4 regions of the Paenibacillus sp. Marseille-P2973 genome follow, and region 1 is predicted to be linked to each of the others. Evidence: riboswitches for the same ligand, from Rfam matches in the RefSeq annotation. Region 1 holds a riboswitch; each other region holds the start of a gene.
What was found. A riboswitch is a leader RNA that binds a small molecule or an ion and turns the genes downstream of it on or off. The one in region 1 is predicted to bind cyclic di-AMP.
Positions count from the first base shown of each region.

Region 2: it holds a riboswitch for cyclic di-AMP, as region 1 does, so the genes downstream of both, KB559_RS22480 (APC family permease) here and KB559_RS17970 (TrkH family potassium uptake protein) in region 1, are expected to answer to the same signal.
Region 3: it holds a riboswitch for cyclic di-AMP, as region 1 does, so the genes downstream of both, KB559_RS20720 (C40 family peptidase) here and KB559_RS17970 (TrkH family potassium uptake protein) in region 1, are expected to answer to the same signal.
Region 4: it holds a riboswitch for cyclic di-AMP, as region 1 does, so the genes downstream of both, KB559_RS04890 (3D domain-containing protein) here and KB559_RS17970 (TrkH family potassium uptake protein) in region 1, are expected to answer to the same signal.

Region 1 is NZ_JAGQEH010000009.1:173,922-178,209, forward strand. It holds gene KB559_RS17965 (potassium channel family protein) at 1-647, opposite strand, end outside; gene KB559_RS17970 (TrkH family potassium uptake protein) at 661-1,995, opposite strand; cyclic di-AMP (ydaO/yuaA leader) riboswitch at 2,071-2,231, opposite strand; gene KB559_RS17975 (CPBP family intramembrane glutamic endopeptidase) at 2,522-4,246, shown strand; gene uvrC (excinuclease ABC subunit UvrC) at 4,212-4,288, opposite strand, start outside.
Region 2 is NZ_JAGQEH010000018.1:55,749-60,036, reverse strand. It holds gene KB559_RS22485 (5' nucleotidase, NT5C type) at 1-373, shown strand, start outside; gene KB559_RS22480 (APC family permease) at 392-2,218, opposite strand; cyclic di-AMP (ydaO/yuaA leader) riboswitch at 2,378-2,568, opposite strand; gene pdxK (pyridoxine/pyridoxal/pyridoxamine kinase) at 2,821-3,636, opposite strand; gene KB559_RS22465 (hypothetical protein) at 3,804-4,004, opposite strand; gene KB559_RS22460 (manganese catalase family protein) at 4,164-4,288, opposite strand, start outside.
Region 3 is NZ_JAGQEH010000014.1:33,801-38,088, forward strand. It holds gene KB559_RS20705 (4a-hydroxytetrahydrobiopterin dehydratase) at 1-206, shown strand, start outside; gene KB559_RS20710 (c-type cytochrome) at 310-672, opposite strand; gene KB559_RS20715 (GNAT family N-acetyltransferase) at 835-1,338, opposite strand; gene KB559_RS20720 (C40 family peptidase) at 1,743-2,216, opposite strand; cyclic di-AMP (ydaO/yuaA leader) riboswitch at 2,221-2,357, opposite strand; gene KB559_RS20725 (C40 family peptidase) at 2,620-3,111, opposite strand; cyclic di-AMP (ydaO/yuaA leader) riboswitch at 3,114-3,248, opposite strand; gene KB559_RS20730 (hypothetical protein) at 3,470-4,288, opposite strand, start outside.
Region 4 is NZ_JAGQEH010000002.1:295,478-299,765, reverse strand. It holds gene KB559_RS04900 (amino acid ABC transporter permease) at 1-347, shown strand, start outside; gene KB559_RS04895 (amino acid ABC transporter ATP-binding protein) at 334-1,056, shown strand; cyclic di-AMP (ydaO/yuaA leader) riboswitch at 1,225-1,400, shown strand; gene KB559_RS04890 (3D domain-containing protein) at 1,405-2,094, shown strand; gene KB559_RS04885 (polysaccharide deacetylase family protein) at 2,145-2,972, opposite strand; gene KB559_RS04880 (dihydroorotate dehydrogenase electron transfer subunit) at 3,155-3,850, shown strand; gene KB559_RS04875 (dihydroorotate dehydrogenase) at 3,847-4,288, shown strand, end outside.

The DNA of each region.
Region 1 (4,288 bases):
GCTTCGAATTCATCGATGTTTTTCTTTGCCCCGATGATGACCATGATGTCCCCAAGGATTAGATGATCCATTGCCGTCGGTGCAATAATGACGCCGTTCTCCCGGTGGATGGCTACGATGCTGCAGCCGAAACGTGCTCTCGGGTTCAGGTCGCCGACATTTTTTCCGTCCAGGCATTGCGGTACTCTCATTTCGACAAGTCTGTATTCTTTGGAAAGTTCAATGTAATCCAGCAGGTTTGGAGTTACAAGCTGATGGGCGACCCGAACCCCCATATCCCTCTCGGGAAAGATAACCCGGTCGACGCCGAGCTTCTCCAGCGCCCGGCCGTGAAGGACGGAAATCGCCTTGGCTACCACCGTTTTTATCCCAAGGTCTTTGAGAAGGATGGCCGACAGGATGCTCATTTGAATATCATTGCCGATCGCTACGATCCCGCAGTCGAAATTTCGAACGCCCAGCGACTTCAGAACCTCTTCATCCGTCGCATCCGCGACGACGGCATGTGTAAGCCGGTCGCTCCATTCCTCGACCACTTCCTCGTTCCTGTCCACGCCCAGAACCTCGTAGCCGAGGTCCATCAGCTCTAGCGCCAGGCTGGAACCGAAACGCCCCAAGCCGATCACTACAAACTGCTGTGTTTTCATCTCACTTTTCCCCTTATCCTATAATCATTTTGCCTTCGGGATGTCTATATAATTCTTTACCCTTCTTCGGCCCGAGCGCATAAGCTAACGTCAGCAGCCCTAACCGTCCGGCAAACATGGTGAAGCTGATAATAATTTTCCCCGCAATCGTCAATTTTCCCGTCAGTCCCATGGAAAGGCCGACCGTACCGAACGCGGAAGTCGTTTCGAACAAAATGCTCAGGAAGCTGGCATCTTCCGTAGTCGAAAGCACCATCGCCACGGCGATGACCAGGAACAAAGCGAGCATCGTGATCGTGACGGCTTTGAAAATCCGCTCCTGGGCCAGCCGGTAACGGAACAACACGAGATCCGAACGGCCGCGGATCATGGAAATGACCGCCCCGACCAGAATCGTGAACGTCGTCGTCTTGATCCCGCCCCCGGTGGAGCTTGGCGATGCCCCGATGAACATCAGGATGATCATAAAGAATTGCGTCGCCTGTCTAAGCCCGCCGATGTCCACCGTATTGGCACCCGCCGTTCTCGGCGTAACCGACTGGAAGAACGAACTCCAGATTTTCCCGCCCCAATCCAGCGGTTGCAAGGTATTGGAGTTGGTGAATTCAAACACGAAAATAACGAGCGCTCCGACCAGAATCAATGTGGCGGTCATGGAGAGAACCACCTTGGAATGAAGCGACAATTTGCGGCGTTGCCGAAACTCGATCAGGTCGGACAAAACGATAAAGCCGAGTCCTCCGGAAACGATCAGGAACATCGTTACGAGATTGACGATCGGATCGTTTACATACTGGGTAAGGCTGCGGTACTCGCCGAACAGATCAAAACCAGCATTGTTGAACATGGAAACGCCGTGAAAGATACCGAAGAACAGCGCCCGGCCAAACGGCATGTCGAACGACCAGCGGATTGTGAACAGAAGTGCGGCGCAGCTCTCGATAATCAGGGAATACATCAGCACCTTACGGATCAGCCGGACGATCCCTTCCATCGTATTTTGGTTCATCGCCTCCTGGAGCAGAAGCCGGTCTTTCAGCGAAATCTTTCGTTTAAACACCAGAGCGAACAAGGTCGCCATGGTCATGAACCCCAGACCGCCTACCTGGATCAGCAGCATAATGACCACCTGGCCGAATGTTGAGAAATAGGTTCCTGTATCCACTACGACAAGCCCTGTCACACAGGTTGCCGAAGTAGCGGTAAAGAAAGCGTCAATAAAAGGAAGCGAATCTCCCGTACTACTGGAAATCGGCAGCATCAAAAGCAGCGAACCGGCCAAAATAATGAACGCAAAGCCCAACACAAGGACTTGGGGTGGGGAAAATCTGATCCATTTGGAAAGCAACGGGCTCACCTCATTACTCAATTTGGCAAAAAAGAAACAATGAAAAAAAGCACTGGAAATCCAATGCTTTTTGATTGGTCCCTGCTGCAAAGGCCTACGAGGTTAGCTGACGGATTCGGGCTTGCGCGGTCTGCCCTATTCGCTTTTTCACCAGGCGCAATGCAAGTGAAGCAGCGAAATTCACCCCTAAATATCGGTTCCCCCGTTTTCGGTAAGAAATTCGGCCAACATATTAAGTTACATTCATTTTCATTTCATTTTCGTCAAATTGGATTATAATCCTTATTCACTTCCATCACAAAGGTTTAATTGGATGAAATAGATCGAAAATGACTTAAAAGAGTTGAAACAGACCGTAAGGTGAATGCTTATCTAAGCCATGCTGGGATTTGCCGTGGTTATTGCGCTTTTACGCGAAACAAGCTTCGTCTCTGGCGAAGAAATCTCCCCTGTGTTATCTTTACTGTGACATGGAAGTACCGAAATCATACAGATTCAACAAAAAATCGTTAAAAGGAGTTTTCGTATGTATTCCGATTTAAAACCGCAGACGCGCGGGATAAAGACCAGGACCTTATGGATACTCGCCGTCATTGGACTCATCGTCTTTATTTTACTCCAGATTGTCCCGACAACCGCTTCCGAAACGCTGCAGGTCGAACAATCGACTCAGTTAATTACGAAGGTGCAGGCCAAGGAAGCTGCCGTCAAATTCGCGGAATCGACGCTCGGATTAACCGGTCCCTTCAACGATGCCCTGGTTACTTACGAGACGCGCGCTGATGTATACGGGTATTTGACCCGGGAAGGTTTAATGGAAGATTACCTTAAAAAGTATGAAAAGCAGTTCCCCTACGACATCTTTCAAGTCCGCATCAATAAGCCAGGCGGGCTGCTCAAAGCCGTAACGGTAGATATCCATATGACCACGGGCAAGGCGGTCGGCTTTAAAGAATACCCCGAAACCGGGTTTCCGGACATCGAGGGATTGGGCGGCGGTTCATCCGAAGCTGATGCCGCTACCTCGGGAGTGCAGGACCTATCGTGGGAAGAAAAGCTGGCGTTAGCCCAACCTTACTTGAAGTCGCTTGGTTACAGCGAAGATATGCAATCTTCCGTGGGCGAAACACCGGATGGTCTGTCTTTAACGCTGGTGGGATATGAAGCGGGGAAATCGAATGCCCAAATCGATATTCATTATTTCGAAGGCCAGGTCTCCGAAATCGATAGTTACTTCTCCGTGCCGCAAAGCCATACCGATTATGTAAAAAGCCAAACCACGCTCGCCAACTGGCTGACCTATGTAGGATATGCCCTATTGACTTTTGTGCTGGGAATTCTCGCGATCGTGTACAGCGCCATGACAAGAGTACATACTTCATTCAAGCGGGGAATCGTGCTCGCCTCCCTGTACTTCATCATTTCCATGGGTTCTGCGCTTAATATGATGCCTTATTTTGAAAAAGAAGGCTTAAGCGGTGCAATGCTGATCTTCGGGCTTGTATTTCAGGGCGTCGTCACGCTGATTCTGGCCGCCTCCGTCTATTTCTCCCTCGTCGGAGGCGATGGACTCTGGCGCAAGCAGGGGATTAATCTCTGGGCCCGGGCCAAGGAACAGGGTTATGGACGGCATGTAGTAAAATCGATGGCGGACGGATACGCCTGGGCACTTATTCTGCTTGGAGTTCAGTCCGTGATCTTCTTCATTCTGGAAAGAACGATCCACACCTGGTCGACCACAGATGCCTCCCAATCACCGTATAACATGCTCTATCCTGCGCTGCTCCCGCTGCTTGCCTGGGTGGCAGGGATCGGGGAAGAGGCCGTATACCGGCTGTTCGGGATTCCGATGCTGAAGAAAATGTTCCGCAGCACGCTCGTCGCAAGTATCATCACGACGCTGATCTGGGCGTTCGGCCATACGTTGTATCCGATCTACCCGGTCATCTCCCGTCCGATCGAGCTGCTCATTATCGGCCTGTTGTTCAGCTATATTTTCCTGCGCTACGGTTTTATTGCGGTCCTGTTCTCGCACGTCATCTTCGACAGCATCTTAATGTCGCTAAGCATTATGTTCACAGGTGGAACGCTGAATATTACGGCAGGCATATTCTATATCGTATTACCGGCGATTGTTGCCTTCGTCATCTACTTGTTCAATCCGCCGGGCAAGGAACGCCCTTCAGCTCCGTTGCCAAAAAAAGAGGAGCCGTTGTTCACGACTCCTCATCATCCCGAAGGGCATCTATAATTTGTTTAGCTAGCTTGTCGCCAATGGAAAGGGGCCGGAAGT
Region 2 (4,288 bases), on a different contig from region 1:
CAGGCCCGGCCTGTACGAAGAGCTTGAAATTTTTGACGAGTATACGATTGAAGAGGTGAAGCGGATGACCGTCGATTACGACGTCATCGTCGTGACGGCCGCCCGCCCGGCATCGGTTCCGGAAAAATGGAGATGGCTGCAAATGCATATGCCTTTCATTCCATTCGATAACTTCTTCGTCGCCAAGCGCAAATACTTGCTTGATTTTGACTTGTTGATTGACGACGGCCCCCATAATCTGATCGCGGCCAAGGAAGCGGGCAAACAGACCATTATGATCCCCCGTCCTTGGAATGCGCCGGTTCAGCAGGACTTTATTCTAAAGGATTCATGGCAAGGCATGAACGAGCTGGTAGGGCAAATTCTGACTTGATGGTCAGAAGAAAAGATCTTATTTTTTGAAATGATAAGGAACCGTGGTTACGATCAAATCCCTCCGGTATAGCAAAAAGGCGCGGATTAGCAAACTGGACTGATTATGCAGGGCGTTATGCCACCGTTTCTTCGGTATGAATTGGGGAATCAGAACGGTTACCCGGAAATTCATTTCCTTGGCCTTATGCTCCACGGTATCGATGAACTTCGTCAGCGGCTGGATAATGCTCCGGTATTGGGAATACAGCGTAACCAGCCGAATTTCAGGGTGCCACTGGTTCCATTTCTCCTCAAATTGCTTTTCCGCCTCTTTATCGAACGCCACATACACAGCGATGATCTGATCCGGAGACAACGATTTCGCGTAATTCAGCGTATTTTCCACTACATGCGTAATTCCCGCTACGGGAATTACCATGACATTCCCCTCGATCGCTAGTGGCTGTTCGCATGTAGTGATCCGCAATTGATCCCCCACAGCTTCGTAATGACGGTTGATTTTATGAAATACGTAAACGATCGCCGGCAAAAAGATTAACGCAGGCCAGACTTGCGGAAATTTCGTAATGAAAAAAATCATCATGACCGTAAAGCTGATTAAAGCCCCGATCGCGTTTATCGTTAATTTCAATCCCCAGCCCGCCGGTTTTTCCCGGAACCATTTCACAAGCATACCGGTTTGCGCCAGCGTAAACGGGATAAATACGCCTACCGCATAGAGCGGAATCAAATGCTCGGTCTGTCCTTTAAACACGATGATCAGCAGGATTGAGGCCACCGCCAAAAAGACGATTCCGTTAGAATAACCGAGACGGTCTCCGCGAACGGTGAACATACGCGCGATATATTTGTCTTTCGCCAGGTTCACGGCCAAGAGCGGAAATGCCGAGTATCCGGTATTGGCGGCCAGCACCAGAATCATCGCGGTGATCCCTTGAATCAAGTAATACATGATCCCCCGGCCGAATGTAGCTGAAGCGATCTGGGACACGACGGTTTCCTCCGCTTTAGGAGAAATACCGTAATAATAAGCCAACGATACGATCCCCGTAAACAAAAGCGCCAGCAGAACGCCCATGGCAGCCAATGTTTTGGAGGCATTCTTGGGAGCCGGATCCTTGAAGTTAGGAATGGCGTTAGAAATCGCCTCGACCCCTGTCAAAGCCGAACTCCCCGAGGCAAATGCCCGCAAGAGCAGGAACAGCGTAAGGCCTGTCACCGGTGTACCCATCGGTGTATGCAGGTTGGCCGGAACTTCGCCCATTGCAATTTGATATAGTCCCGCCCCAATAGTGATAAATATAACAAGCACGAATAAGTAAACCGGATAAGCCAGGATGGAAGCCGATTCGGTAATACCGCGCAAATTGAGTACCGTGATAACAACCACTAAAAGGCATGCTATAAGTACGTTATGTGAATGCAGCGACGGAAAAGCTGAGGTGATCGCATCCGTCCCCGCAGAAATGCTGACCGCAACGGTTAAAATATAATCCACCAGCAGCGCGCCGCCGGCTAAAAGACCGGAGTTTACCCCCAAATTTTCCTTGGAAACAACATAGGCTCCTCCGCCATGCGGATAGGCATAAATCACTTGTCTGTAAGATAAAACGAGAGCCAGCAGCAGCACCAGAATTCCCGCGGCAATCGGGATGGAGTACCAGTAGGCGGCCGCGCCGAGCGTCATCAGGACGAGCAGAATCTGCTCCGGTCCGTAGGCTACGGAGGACAAGGCATCCGATGAAAGGATCGCCAGGGCTTTCGTTTTGTTTAATTTTTGTTCGCCGAGTGCGGTTGACTTCAGCGGCTGACCGATGAGCACTCTCTTGATTATCGAAAACATAGATGCAACACCACCGTGCTTTATTTTTTGCAAATTCAAAGGCTGATTATGATTAAATATTTTGGTAAATCGTCTCATTTGGAGACTTTTTGGACAGCAAAAAACCACAGAGGCAAGACCCCCTGCGGTCCATGAGTGCTTTACATGGGCACAGTATCATTCCTCTCTCGGACTACGCTTACGAGGTTAGCTGTCGGATTAGGGTGGCGAGAGTCACCCCTCCGCGGCATGTTCTGCATGACATGCTGCGGATTCACCCCTACCGTTCGTTTCGGCTGGCTTTGCCTGTTACGCCCGGCATTCGGTTCCCCCGTTTTCCCGTATTACGGGAAATTCAGCGAATCAAGAATATCAAATCCACGAATGAATATTACGCCTGCTCTCATTTTCTGTAAATCCCGAAATTTGCGTTGAATCGCTTCTATTTGTTGTAAAAGAGTACGATAAAACGCTTACTTCCATCACTTTCATTTATTATCCTTCATTATTGAGCCCGCATTAACGCGCAACATAAATCATCGTATTAATGCCGAATACAACAAAAAAAAGACCGGCCTCCATTCCTGGAAACCGGCCTGTCCTGATTCATTCTATATGTCAGCCTACTCGCCGTTCAAACGGTATCCTCCATGGAATACCGGTCCCACATATTCGTTAAAGGCATACCCCGAACGAATGGCCGCCGTTACGAATTTTTTCGCTTTAACTACGGCTTCCTTTACAGTTAAGCCGCTGGCCAGTCCACCTGTTACGGCAGCCGCAAAAGTACAACCGGCTCCATGGTTATGTGCGGGTTCGATCTTTTCCGTCTCCAGAACCTCAAATTCCTCGCCGTCATAGAACAGGTCGATCGCTTTGTCGCCTTCCAAGGCTTTGCCGCCTTTAATGACTACGTAAGCCGCTCCGCGTTCATGAATGATCTTCGCTGCTTTCTTCATGTCATCCACGCTGGACAAACGTCCCAAACCGGAAAGCACACCGGCTTCGAACAAGTTTGGCGTAACAACCGTAGCAAGCGGTAGCAGCAAATCGCGAATCGCATCCGCGCTCTCCGGATTCAAAACTTCGTCTTCCCCTTTGCAGACCATGACCGGGTCGATGACCACATTTTGTTGGTTATGCTGCTTGATGCAATTCTCAACGACTTCTATAATTGGCACGCTGCCAAGCATACCCGTCTTCATAGCTTGCACCGGGCCGCCCGCAAACACGGTCTTCAACTGCTCGGCCACCAGATTGGCGTCTATCGGGTACACGCTATGATGCCATCCGCGGTCCGGATCCATCGTAACAATGGTAGTCAATGCGCTGAGTCCGTAAGTTCCGTATTCTTCAAATGTTTTCAAGTCTGCCTGTATCCCCGCGCCGCCGCTGGAGTCACTGCCGGCAATAGTTAGCGTTTTAAGAATGGTTGACATGATCAAATGCTCCTTTACGAAAAACTAAAGTGCTTCCGGCCTCTATTGTAGCATTATTTTCAGAAACTCAGTGAATTATTTACGCATTTACATAGCCCGGAAACAAAAAAAGTATGGAGCAAGTAATCCTTGCTCCATACTTTCCACTGATATGGTCTATAGCCAGCTTATTTCACGACGATCTGGTTTGCGGCATCGATTCTTTCCTGGGATGCGTTGAAGCATTTCTTGCAGACTTTCAGAGCCTGACCGGAACTGCTCATCTTCGTATAAAGCAGTTTAATACGCGTGCTTCTGCATACGGGGCATGTCCCCCGGCCTCTGGAAGGAAGAATCCACAAAGCTTTCCCCCGCTTTGATTTAGACATAAGAAATCACCTTCGCCTCTATGTTATTTGCTTGTTTTTCTATGTATATCGGGAAGGCCGGCCGAACATGCCCAAATATTTCCGGTCCTTCCCTATATCATTCCGAATTCCGTAACCAAATTTAACTGTTAAGTGTCTTAACAAGAACATCCGCTTGGCTTAAAAAATCTTCTTATGCTCCCGGTCATCCTTCAAAATCTCCACCGCTTCGCGGAAGCGAAGCGAGTGGATGATTTCACGCTCGCGCAGGAACTTCAGGCCGTCTTGCAGATCAACGTCATCCG
Region 3 (4,288 bases), on a different contig from region 1:
TCTCCAATTTTATGAAGGGGATTGCGTTTGTCGATGAGGTAGCCGCTATTTCGGAAGCCTTTAATCATCACCCTTTTATTACCATCGACCACAAAACGGTGACGCTTCGTTTGACATCTTGGGAAGAGGGCGGGATAACGGCCGTAGATATTAAAGAAGCGCAACAATATAACGAAGCCTTCGAGAAAGCCCGAACGGCTGGCTAGGCCCTATAGGGATAGCAGGAATCCAAGCTCAGGAATGTGAATGATTAGAAAAGCGCCCGCCGGGACTAATAAGTCCCGGCGGGCGCGTCTTTGTTTTTGTTTGTTATTTCTTTTCCGCAAGCCACATAGCAACGTTGGCGATTTCCTCGTCCTTCAATTTATCTTTGAAGGAAGGCATCATGCCTCCGCCTTTTCCTTTAGTAATTATGCCGTACAACTGTTCCGCCGACAGCTCGGATCCAATTTTTTGCAGATTCGGACCGGCTCCGCCTTGCAAATCAGTCCCGTGACAGGAAATACAGTTGGCTTTAACCGTAGCTTCGGCTTGCTCTGCGCTTACAGTAACCGCAGGCATTTGCGGCTTTTCTTCCTGGGCCACCTGATCTTTGCCGGGTAATGTAAACATTAACACGGCTGCGAAGGCGCACGCCACGATGAGTATTCCGCTCATGATCCACTTCTGCATTTCAATCGTCCCTCCTATGTAAGCTACCTTCCATTATAGCTGAACATGCCCCGTGATCATAGCATTTGTGTCAAAAAAAGTAACGAATTATTTGTAGTATACGAAAAATACGTTAAAATCATGTACGATTAATCATAGACGTCTCATTAAGGGGATGTTTTTTTACGCCTCGGAGGGTTTTCCGCGAAACACCATGCAGTAATATGGCTTGGAAATGCCGCCAGGAGTCATTTTCTCGTACAGATCGGTAATCACGAAGCCGGACTTCTGGTAAGCCCGGATCGCCCGTGTGTTCCATGTGAGCACTTCCAGGTCAATTACATCCTTAGGCTTTCTCCGCTGGGCCTCCTCGACGATTGTCAGCACAAAGGTCTTACCCAGCCCGTGGCCGCATAAATCAGGTCTCATACCGATGCCAAGCCGTGTAACGCCCTCCATAGGAAAGTACTGGGCGAATCCGGCAAGCTCCTCCTGCTGATCCAGCAAAGAGACGTACTGCTGGGCCCTTAAAACGGGATTCCCAAATTCCACATCGAGCGCCTTCATCTGTTCCCAGGGAAGCCAGCTATAAATATCGTAGGGAGAATCGTAACGCCAAGTACTGATATCTGCGCCATGGCTTTCTTCCATGGGTACGATTCGAAATGGTGCGATTGGTTTTTCCATTTTTGCGCCTCCTTAAACGATAGGAATGCCTATGCGGCTACCCATATGGCTGTAGTTCTTTTTAACCTCACTCTAACGGGATTTTTATTGGTTGTAAAGGCTTTGTGGAGGAAGAGGGGCCAGAAATCGAAGGCAGGCAAAAAAAATGCGTAAATTAAAAATTTCCTGTTTAGGCATCCGCATAACGGGTAAATTTTGGATATAGGGAAGATAGGATATGGAGTGTTAGAGAACGAGAACGGAAAAAATATTTTTGGAATGGGTTTTATCCAAGAAACCTTTTGATCGATTCCTTCGTTATATGAATAAGATGAAGGAAAGAAAAAAGACCGCGTTGATTCCGGCAAGAATCAAGTGCGGTCAAGCGAGCTGTTGAGGTGAGGGCCTCAACCTATCAGGGGTGATCAGGATTCTTTGGCAAAGCTGGAATAGCTGTCTGCGCTCAAAATTCTTTTTGCCCCGACATAACGTGTTTTATAGTAAGTGTTGCTTAATTTGTCTGTTCTGATTCCTTTGGAAGAAGAGGCATGAGCGAATTTTCCGTCTCCCAGGTAGACGCCCACATGGGACACTTTACCTTTGCCCAGGGTGTTGAAGAATACGAGGTCTCCCGCTTTCAACTGGCTCTTGGCCACCGGGGTACCTTGCTTGTACTGAGCGGTAGAGACGCGGGCAAGATCAACGCCCATTTTCTTGAACACGTATCTTGTAAATCCGGAACAGTCAAAACCGTTGGTCGTGACGCCTCCGTATTTGTAAGGTGTTCCGTACACGGATTTAACGACGCTGGTCAATGTGGTGTCCGCAAAGGCACTTCCTGTCCCCATGGTGAACAAAATAGCTAAACTCGTTGCTGCTGCTGCGAATGTCTTTCTCAAGATGTTAAACTCCTTCCAAGGCCTGCGAGGTTAGCTTGAGGATTCGGTTGAAGGTTCCCTATGATCCCTATGTAACGAAATCAATTCACCCAATGTGGTTCCCCCGTTTCCCGGGTGCCGGGAATTCGGCTAGTCTTTGTTGAATGCACCCGAAAAATTACGACGTTACAACAGTGATTACGACGTTACAACAGTGATTACAAAGTTGTTACCATTTACTCTGGTCATTTTACCAAACATCAACGCGGGTTTGCAAGTTTGTTTTGTTATTTTTGAATAAATAAGTTAATTTGTCCTGTATATCCCGTCCTCTCCGGGTAATGTTTCCTAGGACGACGGTTTAAATAAAAGAAAAAACCCGCAGATTGCGATCCATAAAGAATCTCTGCGGGCTTCATCGTTACTATTCTACATCATCATGATCTTGAGTATCGCTTGTAACTTCTTCGAACTTATCAGTGCTCATAATGCGCTTGGCGCCAACATAGCGCTCGACATAATATTTATCGCTCAATTTGCTGATGATAACTCCTTTGGAGGAGGAAGCATGAGCAAACTTGCCGTCACCGACGTAAACACCAACATGAGACACACCTTTGCCTGAAGTGTTGAAGAACACCAGATCGCCAGCGATCAGTTCTTTCTTCTCTACAGCGGTTCCCATCTTGTACTGGGAGCCTGATTGGTGCGGCAATTTAATTCCGATTTTCGAAAAGACATACATAGTGAATCCGGAACAGTCAAAGCCAGAGGTGGTAGTTCCGCCGGAAACATAATCGCTTCCCAGAGCTTTTTCAATCGTGGTGTCCAATTTGGAATCTGCGAAAGCGCTACCAGTTCCGATGGAGAAAAGTATTGCAAGACTTACGGCTGCTGCGGTTAACTGTTTTTTCAAGGAAATGCTCCTTCCAATGCCTACGAGGTTAGCTTAAGGATTCGGTTGAAGGTCCCCTATGATCCCTCTCTTGCGAGATCAATTCACCCAAAGTGGTTCCCCCGTTCCCCGTGAAGGGAATTCGGCTGTAATTTACACCTGACTACTTACTTATTCGACACCCAGCAGAAGACTCCTGCTAATAGTGACAAAAATAATTACAAAACTGTTACTGAAATTGTGCTGTTGTTATTGTAACAAAGGCCAGTATATTTTGGCAATGGTTATTTAGCGAGTTTGAGAGGGGAAAACGCAGGACAAGACCCCCGAATAAGCTCGGAGGCCTTGTGGCACAAGGAAGGACAAAGATGAAAAAAATTTAACTTTTTTGTGATTTGGTATGCCAAAGCTGATATTGAGAGGTTAGAGTCCAAATTTGAAATAGACTGCGAATGAAAGGATAGGTTTGTTGCAGAATTAAAGCAATCAGTCCTGTCCAAATCCAGGAGGCCGTTCCGAACAAAAGGAACAAGGCGGCGCCGGCAGCTCCGAGAATAAGGGAAATGGCGATCCCCGGCAATAGATACCTCATGCTCAGCATCAGGGAGCCCCAGACGCCGGCCTTAAACAGATACCCGAACTGGGCGAACAGCAGGATTTGCCGGACAAGCCAACCGTAAACCACCCACCCCAGCAAATATCCACAAAGGGTCAAAAGGGGAGCGAGCCTGTCGCCTGACGTAAGGAGACGGGGCAAGAGGGCGTATAAATCCGGGACGATCCAAATTCCCGGCAGGGAGAGCAGCGCGAGCTCCAACAGAAAGAAGAGAGTGACGGGCTTCCAGAATTCCTTCATTCCCCGGAAGAAGGGAAGGCCGGACGCCCGGGTCTCGGGGGGAACCAGACCGTAGAGAATACCCGCCTGGAACAGCGGCGTCAGCAATAGACGGAGAACAATCATCCCGATTAGCAGCCAGAAATACTGATGAATCTCCGGATTGTGCTTTAATTCGAATTGCCCTTCGATCAAGTATAGAATCCGGTTCAATTCATTCGGGGGCGTATCCGGGTACCTGGACAGTACGGCCACAACCGCCGAATGGATCAGACGGTACAGAAACAGCCCCCAGAGCAGCTGGTACAGGAACAGGATGATCACAGAGGGAAACTGGCTCCTGACAAGCCCCCATCCATTTCG
Region 4 (4,288 bases), on a different contig from region 1:
TATTCCGTGCCGGGATCCAGGGCGTAGACCGGGGGCAAGGAGAAGCAGCTCGGTCCCTAGGCATGAATCGCTGGATGTCCTTGCGTTTTATCATTATTCCGCAGGCGATCAAGTCGGTGCTGCCCGCAATCGGGAATGAGTTTATTACGATTATTAAGGAATCTTCGATCGTATCCTTTATCGGTATTACGGAGCTGATGTTCCAGTCCGGTGCTGTAGTTACGATCACTTACGACGGCATGACGCCGTATCTGATCGTAGCGGTTATGTACTTTATTCTGACATTCACACTGTCCCGTATTTTGGGTCTGTTCGAAAGGAAGTTGAAAGCCAGTGATCACCGTTAAAAATTTGCATAAAAAGTTCGGCCAGCTTCACATTTTGAAGGGGATCGATCTGGAAATCGCCAAAGGAGAGGTCGTCGTTGTGATCGGCCCCAGCGGCTCGGGGAAGAGTACCTTTCTCCGCTGTTTGAATCTTCTGGAGGAACCAACCGAGGGCGAGATCACGTTCGAAGGGGAATCCATTACCGGTAAACGCCACAATATCAACAAAACCCGCGAAAAAATGGGCATGGTGTTCCAGCAGTTTAATTTGTTTCCGCATAAAAATGTGATCGATAACATCACGATGGCTCCCATCCGCGTAAAAAAAATCGAGAAGAACAAAGCGGAAGCTTTGGCCATGGACCTGTTGCGCACGGTCGGACTGGAAGACAAGCGGGACGCTTATCCTTCCCAGCTGTCGGGCGGACAGAAGCAGCGGATCGCGATTGCCCGCGCGCTCGCTATGGAGCCGCATGTGATGCTGTTCGATGAGCCGACCTCCGCGCTTGATCCGGAGATGGTCGGAGAGGTGCTGGACGTGATGAAGAACCTAGCCGACAAGGGGATGACGATGGTCATCGTCACGCATGAAATGGGCTTTGCCCGCGAAGTTGGGGACCGGATTCTGTTTATGGATCAGGGTGTCATTATGGAGCAAGGGACTCCGCAGGAGGTCTTTGGTTCGCCGAAGAATCAGCGGACCAAGGATTTTCTCAGTAAAGTGCTGTAACTTAACTCTATAACATGAATGAACCGCCGGAGAACGTTCGGGCGGTTTTTTTGAGTTCGATCGCTTTTACAGAATTGTAATCACATCATCGGCGAAAATAGTGCGATTGGCTGCTACTTAACGCATCATGGAAACATTTGCTTGCCCTATTGGTTACAAAATTGTGATATATTGATTAGGCCAAAACCTGCCAGCGCAGGTGCGGGGGACGATTTTCCGATTTGCTGTACCCGTCAAATGACGAGAACACGGCTATCTTGGGGTGAAGCGAAGTAAATGCGCAGGGGCCTATCCTTTTTTCCCTAACCCGACAACTAACTCCGCAGGCGATAGTAGAAGGAGGACATCATGAATAAGCATACTAAATTAGCACGCGCCGTTAAGGCGACAATTATTGCAGTCGGATTGGCAGGAGCTTTGCAGTCGGTACCTGTCCATGCGGATTCGATACATAAAGCGAAGGAAGGAGACACCTTTTACCTTCTGGCTAAACAATACGGCGTGGATATGAACAAGCTGATTACAGCGAATCCATCCATCAAAGCATCGAATATTTACGGCGGCCTGGATATCGTTATCCCTGGAGAAGGATCCAAAGCCCTTATGTCAACAGCTTCTGCAAGCGCAAAGGAAAACATAATTCCTCAGCCGTTATCAGCCGTAAAAGTCTCAAGTGCGGATAAGACCGTAGAGGCTTGGGGCAAGAACTTCTCTTACTCCAAAACCGTGGAGGTTAAGGCCACGGCATATTCTTCCGCAGCGAGCGAGAACGGAAAGTGGGGAGCCGTTGATTACTTCGGCAAACCGTTGCAGTTGGGGACCATCGCCGTTGACCCGAAAGTAATTCCTATGGGCACTAAAGTGCTTGTTACGGGACATAGCCATTCCAATCTGCCGAAAAACGCCTTCGTTGCGACCGCAACCGATCAGGGCAGCGCGATCAAAGGGAACCGCATTGATATATTCATTCCGGGCAGTCCGCAAACCGTTAATGAGTTCGGATTTCAGGACGTTAAACTGTATATTTTAGATAAATAATTGAATGCGGCAGCTCCCAAGGGAGCTGCTTTTTTAATTCCTACTCTCCGTTATTTGTACTTCTTCGTTTGCAGAAGCTCGGGAAGAGTCACAAAGTGATAGCCTTTTGCTTTCAACGTCTGAATGATCTCAGGCAGCGCCTGAATCGTTCCGGATAAATCCGACCCCGTTCCCCCTCCGGCATGCTGTAATACAATAGAACCCGGGCCTGCGGCCTTGAGGACGTTCTGTTTCACCTTCTCCGAATCGAGTCCTTTCCAATCCAGCGAATCGACATTCCAGTTCACGATAATATAACCGCTTTTCTTGGCCCACTTAACTTGTTCCTCGTTAATTTCTCCATATGGCGGGCGTATCAACTTGGGCCGATAACCAACGAGATTAGCGATAATATTCTCGGTTCGCAAAATTTCGTTTTGAAACTGACTTCGCGAGCGGTTTTTGAACAAAGCATGGCTAAAGGAATGGTTGCCGATGATGTGGCCGTCCCGGTGAATGGCCCTCAGCAGCTCCGGATGCTTCTTCGCCCGGTGCCCGACGACGAAAAAAGTCGCTTTGACTCCTTCTTTGCGAAGTGCAGCCAATACCTGGGGCGTAAACCGCGGATCGGGCACATCGTCAAAAGTCAGGGCGATCTGTTTCACTTCTGGACCGCGGAATTTAAAGGTTTCGGAATATTTTCGCCGAAGCTCTCCCAGATTTAAGGGCTTTGCGGAAGCAGGTGCGGTATCCAATGAATCAGTATCCTCTGTTAAGGGGCCTTTCGTAGTAAACGCATTGGAGGAGTCGGGGAATAAGCAGAGGATACAGCAAAACAAAGCCGTCATGACGGCGCAGATTCCAGCGGAGATCATCCGCCGTTTGGTCGATCTAGACATAGCAAATCCTCTCCTTTTACCCGGAAACCGTATTATAAATTGGTATGCCCAGAAAACTGGCTAATTATGTGTATTATGCAAATGTGAGGTTTATCACAGACTCGGATAGCTGAAAAATTGCATCTTAATATGAAGCAAGGAGCAGCAAACAAAGTGGCGTTATTCGGGAAGGAGAGAGAATTTTGTCGGAAGTATTGGCTAATGAGCAGGTAGCAGAAGGCGTTTATCGACTCGCCGTGGCGGGACAATTCGCCGGAACAATGGGTCAATTTTACATGCTGCGGGCATGGGATCACTATCCTCTGCTTTCCAGACCGCTAAGCATTTTTAACGTAACCGCGGAATACGTGGAATTTCTATATTTAGTGGCCGGAGAAGGAACGGAAATGTTCTCAAAGTTGAGAAAAGGGGATTCTATCTCCTTGGAGGGCCCGCTGGGTAACGGTTTTTCGAGACCTTCAGGGAAGACGGCGTTTGTTGGTGGAGGTATCGGTATTGCTCCATTTTATTATGCCTTAGGGCAAATTCCTGATGCAGACGTATATTTAGGCTTCAGCAGAGAGGCTTACATGGTAGATGAATTCCGGGCCGGAACCACGGGGCAAGTGGTAGTGAACGTGGGCGGAATTATTTTGGATGAGGTAGATTTTAATGCTTATGACACGATCATTGCCTGCGGCCCGCACAAGATGCTGGAAGCCGTGCAACGGAAGCAGGCTGATTCCGGAACAAAGGCGGAGGTTTATGTGTCGCTTGAGAATCGGATGGCGTGCGGGATCGGGGCCTGTCTCGTATGCAGTGTCCAGTGCCGCGATGGACGAAAAAAGGCCTGCGCGGACGGACCTGTGTTTCGTGCGGAAGAGGTGGTGTTTGCATGATGGACATGTCCTGCAATATTGCTGGAGTTCACTTTAAAAACCCGGTCGTAATGGCCTCGGGAACGTTCGGATTCGGTAAGGAGTATGGCAATTATTATGATTTGAACCTCTTAGGAGGCATTTCCGGAAAAGGGTTGACCCTTCATCCCAAGGAAGGAAACTCAGGCATACGCGTTTATGAAACTGCGTCAGGGCTGTTGAACAGTGTGGGACTTGAAAACCCGGGAATCCCCATGTTTTTACGCGAGGAGTGCCCACGATGGGAAGACTTGGATACGGCGCGAATTGTCAATTTGGGCGGTAACACGCTTCAGGATTATGTTGATGGCGCGCTATTGATCGAGCAAGATGAAGCGGCCAGAAGAAGAGAAGGACGTTCGGCCATCGACATGATCGAGTTGAATATTTCCTGTCCGAATGTCAAGGCCGGAGGAATGG